DNA from 2 places in the Micromonospora sp. NPDC047740 genome. Region 1 is predicted to be linked to the other one. Evidence: predicted binding sites of a transcription regulator. Region 1 holds the regulator's gene; the other holds the start of a gene.
The links. The regulator HrcA, encoded in region 1, represses chaperone genes, less so after heat shock. The targets are predictions, from matches to a motif close to GGTTNGCACNCTCNNNNNGAGNGTGCNAACC.
Positions count from the first base shown of each region.

Region 2: groES (co-chaperone GroES) is a predicted target of HrcA. The motif match lies at 1,478-1,508, and genes of this name have one in related genera.

Region 1 covers NZ_JBIDCT010000025.1:35,409-38,812, reverse strand. Annotated here, with positions in the region: gene hemW (radical SAM family heme chaperone HemW) at 1-571, shown strand, start outside; gene ACGF4F_RS32825 (DUF4870 domain-containing protein) at 615-1,271, opposite strand; gene hrcA (heat-inducible transcriptional repressor HrcA) at 1,531-2,553, shown strand; gene dnaJ (molecular chaperone DnaJ) at 2,627-3,404, shown strand, end outside.
Region 2 covers NZ_JBIDCT010000007.1:95,645-99,048, forward strand. Annotated here, with positions in the region: gene groL (chaperonin GroEL) at 1-959, opposite strand, end outside; gene groES (co-chaperone GroES) at 1,030-1,344, opposite strand; gene ACGF4F_RS14885 (methyltransferase domain-containing protein) at 1,781-3,001, shown strand; gene ybaK (Cys-tRNA(Pro) deacylase) at 3,053-3,404, shown strand, end outside.

The DNA of each region.
Region 1 (3,404 bases):
CCACGTCAGCGCGTACGCCCTGATCGTGGAGGACGGCACCCGGCTGGCCGCGCGGATGCGCCGCGGCGAGCTGCCGTACCCGAGCGACGACGTGGCGGCGGACCGCTACCTGGCCGCCGAGGCCGCCCTCCACGCGGCCGGCTTCACCTGGTACGAGGTCTCCAACTGGGCGCGCTCCGCGGCGGCCCGGTGCCGGCACAACCTGCTCTACTGGACCGGTGCCGACTGGTGGGGCCTCGGCCCGGGGGCGCACAGCCACGTCGGCGGCGTGCGCTGGTGGAACGTCAAGCACCCCACCGCGTACGCGCAGCGCCTGGCCGCCGGGGAGTCACCCGGCCTGGCCCGGGAGGTGCTCACCCGGGACGAGGCGCACATGGAGGACGTGATGCTGCGGCTGCGGCTCGCCGCCGGCCTGCCGCTGGACGTGCTGGACCCGGCCGGCCGGGCCGGCGCCGAGCGGGCGCTGGCCGACGGCCTGCTGGCCCCCGACGCGTACACGGCCGGCCGGGCCGTGCTGACCCTGCGCGGCCGGTTGCTGGCCGACGCGGTGGTCCGCGACCTGCTGCCCTGAGCGATGCCGGACCCGGCCGACCCGGAGGCCGGCCGGGTCAGGGTCACTTGATCAGGCTGAGGCTCATCGGATACTGGTAGAGCTGGCCCTCGTTGGCCTTGACCCCGGCGAGGATGCCGAACACCACCCCGAGGATGACGGCCGCGCCGACGCCGAGGAAGCCGATCAGGATGCAGCTCAGGATCCAGCCGACCAGGCCCACGATCGACCAGAGCAGCTGGAAGTTGAGCGCCGCGACCGCGTGCTGGCGCACGGTCGGGGACTGGTTGCCCCGGGCCAGCATCGAGACCAGCGGTGGGAGCCAACCCAGCACCCCGGCGCTGATGAACATCGCCGCCGCGCCGCCGAAGTGCGCGACCAGGGCCCAGGTCTTGTCTTCGTTGTTGGCGTAGCCGGCGGGCGGCCCGTAGCCGCCGCCGGTCGGGTAGCCGGCGCCGGGCGCGGCGTGGCCGCCCGGCGGAGGATATCCGCCCGGCGGAGGATATCCGCCCGGCGGTGGGTAGCCACCCGACGGCGGCTGGCCGCCGGAGGGCGGCGGATAGCCACCGGGCGGGGGATAGTCGCCCCCCGCCGGTGCGCCGGACAGTGGTGCGGTGGGGGGCTCGTCCGCCGACGAGCCGAACGGTGCCGACGGCGGGGTCGCCTCCGGCGGCTGGGCGCCGGAGTCCCCCGCTCCCGGAGGGCGAGGAGGTTCAGTCATGGACGTCACGGTAGGTCCCGTGGGCAAGGGCGCGCCAGGGGGAGATCGCCCGGGATGTCCGGCTGTTCGGCCCAGGGGGCGTGACTGCGTGGCGGTCCGCACCGGGGGTCCGTCGCTGATCATCGCGTCGGCGGGCACGCCGACGTAGACTGGCACTCGCTACAGTCGAGTGCCAGACGCTCAGTCGGCACCGCGTGCCGCTGATCCAATCGGGTGGCGACGCGCGCCGGCGGGCCGAGGCGCGTCAGGAGGTGGGGAGATGGGTCTCGACGACCGCAAGCTCGCCGTGCTGCGCGCGATCGTCGAGGACTACGTCGCCACGCAGGAGCCTGTGGGCAGCAAGTCCCTGGTCGAGCGGCACCAGTTGGGCGTCTCCCCGGCCACGGTCCGCAACGACATGGCGGTGCTGGAGGAGGAGGGCTACATCCGGCAGCCGCACACCAGCGCCGGCCGGGTGCCCACCGACCGCGGCTACCGGCTCTTCGTCGACCGGCTCTCCCGGGTCAAGCCGCTCAGCCCGGCCGAGCGCCGGGCCATCGAGCGCTTCCTGGTCGGCGCGGTCGACCTGGACGACGTGGTGCACCGCACGGTCCGGCTGCTGGCCCAGCTCACCCGGCAGGTCGCCGTGGTGCAGTACCCGAGCCTGGCCCGCTCCAAGGTGCGCCACCTGGAACTGGTGCCGATCTCCACCACCCGGCTGATGGTGGTCATGATCGCCGACACCGGGCGGGTCGAGCAACGGCTGGTCGAGCTGCCCGGGCCGATCCCCGCCGACGACGTCACCGACCTGCGCCGGCTGGTCAACGAGAAGCTGGTCGGCACCCTGCTGGCGGACACCCCGCCGCTGGTCCAGGCGCTGGTGGACGAGTCCTCGCCGCAGCTGCGCCCGGCCATGGCCACGCTCTCCAGCGTGCTGCTGGAGACGCTGGTCGAGCGGCACGAGGAGCGCATCGCGCTGGCCGGCACCGCCAACCTCACCCGCGGTGGTCTGCTGGACTTCCAGGGTTCGCTGCGCCCCATCCTCGAGGCGCTCGAGGAGGAGGTCGTGCTGCTCAAGCTCATCGGCGAGGCCGAGCCGAGCACCACCCGGGTGCTGATCGGCGACGAGAACGAGATCGACAACCTGCGCGCCGCCTCCGTGGTCAGCACCGGCTACGGCCCCGGCAGCACCATCGTCGGTGGACTCGGCGTGCTCGGACCGACCCGGATGGACTACCCCGGCACCATCGCCACAGTGCGGGCCGTGGCACGCTACGTGGGCGATCTGCTGGCCCAGAACTGACCAGTCAGGGCCGCCGGCCGGAAAGTGGCCGACGACCGCGCAACGCGAGACGAACATGAGGACACGGAACGCAGTGGCCAGGGACTACTACGGCATTCTCGGCGTGAGCCGGGACGCCTCCGACGACGAGATCAAGCGCGCCTACCGCAAGCTGGCGCGGCAGTTCCATCCGGACGTCAATCCGGATCCGGAGGCACAGGAGAAGTTCAAGGACATCAACGCCGCGTACGAGGTCCTCTCGGACGACCGGAAACGGCAGATCGTCGACCTGGGCGGCGACCCGCTCGCGCCCGGCGGTGGGGGCGCGGGTCCGGGCGGCCCGGGCGGCGCCGGGCCGTTCGTCGGGTTCCAGGACATCATGGACGCCTTCTTCGGTGGGGCGGCCGGCGGCAGCCGGGGGCCGCGCCCGCGTACCCGGCCGGGCGCCGACGCGATCCTGCGGCTGGAGCTGGACCTGCACGAGACCGCGTTCGGTGTCGAGGCCCCGATCACCGTCGACACCGCGGTGCTCTGCACCACCTGTTCCGGCGCGGGCACCGCGGCCGGCACCCACCTGGCCACCTGCGAGGCGTGCGGCGGCCGGGGTGAGGTGCAGTCGGTACAGCGGACCTTCCTCGGCCAGGTGGTCTCCGCCCGGCCGTGCACGGTCTGCCAGGGCTACGGCACCACCATCCCGCACCCCTGCCCGACCTGCGCCGGCGACGGCCGGGTGCGGACCCGCCGCTCGCTCACCGTCAAGATCCCGGCCGGGGTCGAGGACGGCATGCGGATCCGGCTGGCCCAGCAGGGCGAGGTCGGCCCCGGCGGCGGCACCGCCGGCGACCTCTACGTGGAGATCCACGAGCGGCCGC
Region 2 (3,404 bases), on a different contig from region 1:
CGGCGGGCGGTGCCGAGCACCTCCACGCCGACCTGGTCGAGCTTGTAGCCCAGCTCCGGGGCGACCAGCTCGGCACCGGTCAGGATCGCCATGTCCTGCAGCATCGCCTTGCGGCGGTCGCCGAAGCCGGGAGCCTTCACCGCGCAGACCTTGAGGGTCTTGCGGATCGCGTTGACCACCAGGGTGGACAGCGCCTGGCCCTCGACGTCCTCGGCGATGATCAGCAGCGGCTTGTTCTGCTGGAGGACCTTCTCCAGCAGCGGCAGCAGCTCCTCGATCGCCGAGATCTTCTGGGTGGTGATCAGGATGTACGGGTCCTCCAGGACCGACTCCTGCCCCTCCACGTCGGTGACGAAGTTGGGCGAGATGAAGCCCTTGTCGAACTGGAGGCCCTCGGTCACCTCCAGCTCCGTGGTGAGCGCGGAGCCCTCCTCGACGGTGATGACACCGTCGCGGCCGACCTTCTCCATCGCCTCGGCGATCAGCTCGCCGATGGTGGCGTCCTGTGCGGAGATCGTCGCGACGTGCGCGATCGACTCCTTGTCGGCCACCTCGACGGCCCGGCCGAGCAGGGCCTCGGAGACCTTGTTCGCCGCCGCGTCGATGCCCCGCTTGAGGCCGGCCGGGTTGGCGCCGGCCGCGACGTTGCGCAGGCCCTCGCGGACCATCGCCTGGGCCAGCACGGTCGCGGTGGTGGTCCCGTCGCCGGCGACGTCGTTGGTCTTGGTCGCCACCTCCTTGACCAGCTGCGCGCCGAGGTTCTCGTACGGGTTGGTGAGCTCGATCTCCTTGGCGATGGTCACGCCGTCGTTGGTGATCGTCGGTGCACCGAACTTCTTGTCCAGGACGACGTTGCGCCCGCGCGGGCCGAGGGTGACCTTGACCGCGTCCGCGAGAGCGTTGACACCGTGCTCGAGCAGGTGCCGGGCGTCGTCCGAGAAGCTGAGGATCTTCGCCATCGGTATCCCTTCGAAGCGACGCTGCCCCGGCCCGGCGAGCCGGACCGGGGCAACGACACTGATCGGTTGCTTACTTCTCGATGACCGCGAGGACGTCGCGGGCGGAGAGCACCAGGTACTCCTCGCCGGCGTACTTGACCTCGGTGCCGCCGTACTTCGAGTACAGGACGGTGTCGCCGACCTTCACGTCGATCGGAACGCGGTTGCCCTTGTCGTCGATCCGGCCCGGGCCGACAGCGAGGACGGTGCCCTCCTGCGGCTTCTCCTTGGCGGTGTCGGGGATCACGATGCCCGACGCCGTGGTGGTCTCAGCCTCGTTCGCCTGGACCACGATCCGGTCCTCGAGCGGCTTGATCGCAACCTTGGTCGCGGTAGTCACGGGCATACCCTCCTGGGGTACTGGTTTCGTTGCCGGTCGGCACGCCGACCGGCGTCAATCTGCCACATGCCACCGGGCGGGGCCGTCGTCGCGGGTGCCGGTCCGCCTGGCGTTCAACCCCCGGACACCAGGGCCCGGGCGTTGGCACCCTCAGGGTGAGAGTGCTAATCGCAGGTTATTCCTCGGCTAGCACTCCGTCAAGGAGAGTGCCAACGCAATGGCCCCCGTGTCGCCCACACCTTCGCCCCCGGCGAGCTGGCAACCCTTCGTCGCCGCCACCGCCGCCCTCCGGGTGGCCCGGCACGCCGCCCTCGCCGGCTCGGCGAGGTGGCGGGGTCCCGGCCCACCAAACCCGCCACGTCGGCGACGTCGCGGGATCCCGCCCCGCCGGCCCCCGCCAGGTCGGCGACCGGGCGCCGACCAGGGCCGGGAGAATGGGCGGATGGATCTCGACCAGCTCGCCGCGCTGCGTACCCCCGAGGGGTCGGCCGCCCTCGCGGCGGCCGCCGAGGTGGCCGGCGGCGACCCGCTGGCCGCGGCGGCCCGGCTCCGCTCGGCGGGGTTCCCGGCCGGGCTGGCCGCCGCCGCGCTCACCCAGGCCGAGCTGCGCCGCCGAGCGGTCGGCAAGTTCGGGCCCGGGGCCGCCGGCATGTTCCTCACCCGCCCCGGGCTGGAGCAGGCCACCCGCCGGGTGGTCGCCGACCGGCGGGCCGCGCGGCTGCGCGCCGCCGGCGTGCGCACCCTCGCCGACCTGGGGTGCGGTCTCGGCGCCGACGCACTCGCCGCCGCCCGCGCCGGCATCCGGGTGTACGGGGTGGAGGCCGATCCGGTGACCGCCGCGATGGCCGCCGCGAACGCCGAGGTGGCCGGGCTGGCCGACCTGTTCACCGTGGAATGCGGGGACGCGACGGCGTTCGACGTGACCCGGGTGGACGCGGTCTTCTGCGACCCGGCGCGACGGGCGACCGGCACCGGGCGGCGGATCTTCGACCCGAACGCCTACTCGCCGCCCTGGGATTTCGTCACCGGGCTGGCCGAACGGGTGCCGCGGACCGTGGTGAAGGTTGCCCCGGGGCTGGACCACGCGCTGATCCCGGCGGGCGCCGAGGCGGAGTGGGTCAGCGTGGCCGGCGACCTGGTCGAGGCCGCCCTCTGGTGCGGCGAGCTGGCCGAGGTGCCCCGCCGCGCGACCGTGCTGGAGGAAGGGCCCCCGCACAACGGCGCCGGCAGCGGAACGGCCCCCTGCCATCAGCTCACCGGCTCCGGCGACGCCGAGGCGCCGGTGGGCGCGGTCCGGCGGTACGTGTACGACCCCGACCCGGCGGTGGTCCGCGCGCACCTGGTCGCCGAGCTGGCCGCGGAGCTGTCCGCGACCCTCGCCGACCCGAGCATCGCCTACCTGTACGCCGACGCGCCGGTGGCCACCCCGTACGCCCGCTGCCTGACGGTCACCGACGTGCTGCCGTTCTCCCTGAAGCGGCTGCGCGCCCTGCTGCGCGAGCGCCGGGTGGGCCGGGTCGAGATCCTCAAGCGTGGCTCGGCGCTGGAGCCGGAGCAGCTGCGCCGGGACCTGAAGCTCGCCGGCAAGGCGGCGGCCAGCCTGATGCTCACCCGGGTGGGCGGCGCGCCGACCGTGCTGATCTGCCAGCCGGTGCCGGGCTGAGCCCGGATTTCGACTCGCCCCGCCGGGCCGGGCGGGGTTAGCTTGTCGGGCATGGCGGGACAGGGCACTCCGGCGACAGCGCTGCTGACGAAGCGCAAGATCAGCCACAGCACCCACCCGTACCAGGTCTCCCCGGACGCGCCGAACTACGGCGCGCTGGTCGCGGCGGCCCTCGGGGTGCCGCCGGAGCGGGTGTTCAAGTCCCTGGTCACCGAGGTCGACGGCGGGCTGACCGTGGCGGTCGTGCCGGTCACCGGGGAGCTGGACCTCAAGGCCCTGGCCGCCGCGGTGGGCGGCAAGCGGGCGACCATGGCGGACCGGGCCGTGGCCGAGCGGGCCACCGGCTACGTGCGCGGCGGGATCAGCCCGCTGGGCCAGCGCAATCGGCTGCCCACGGTGGTCG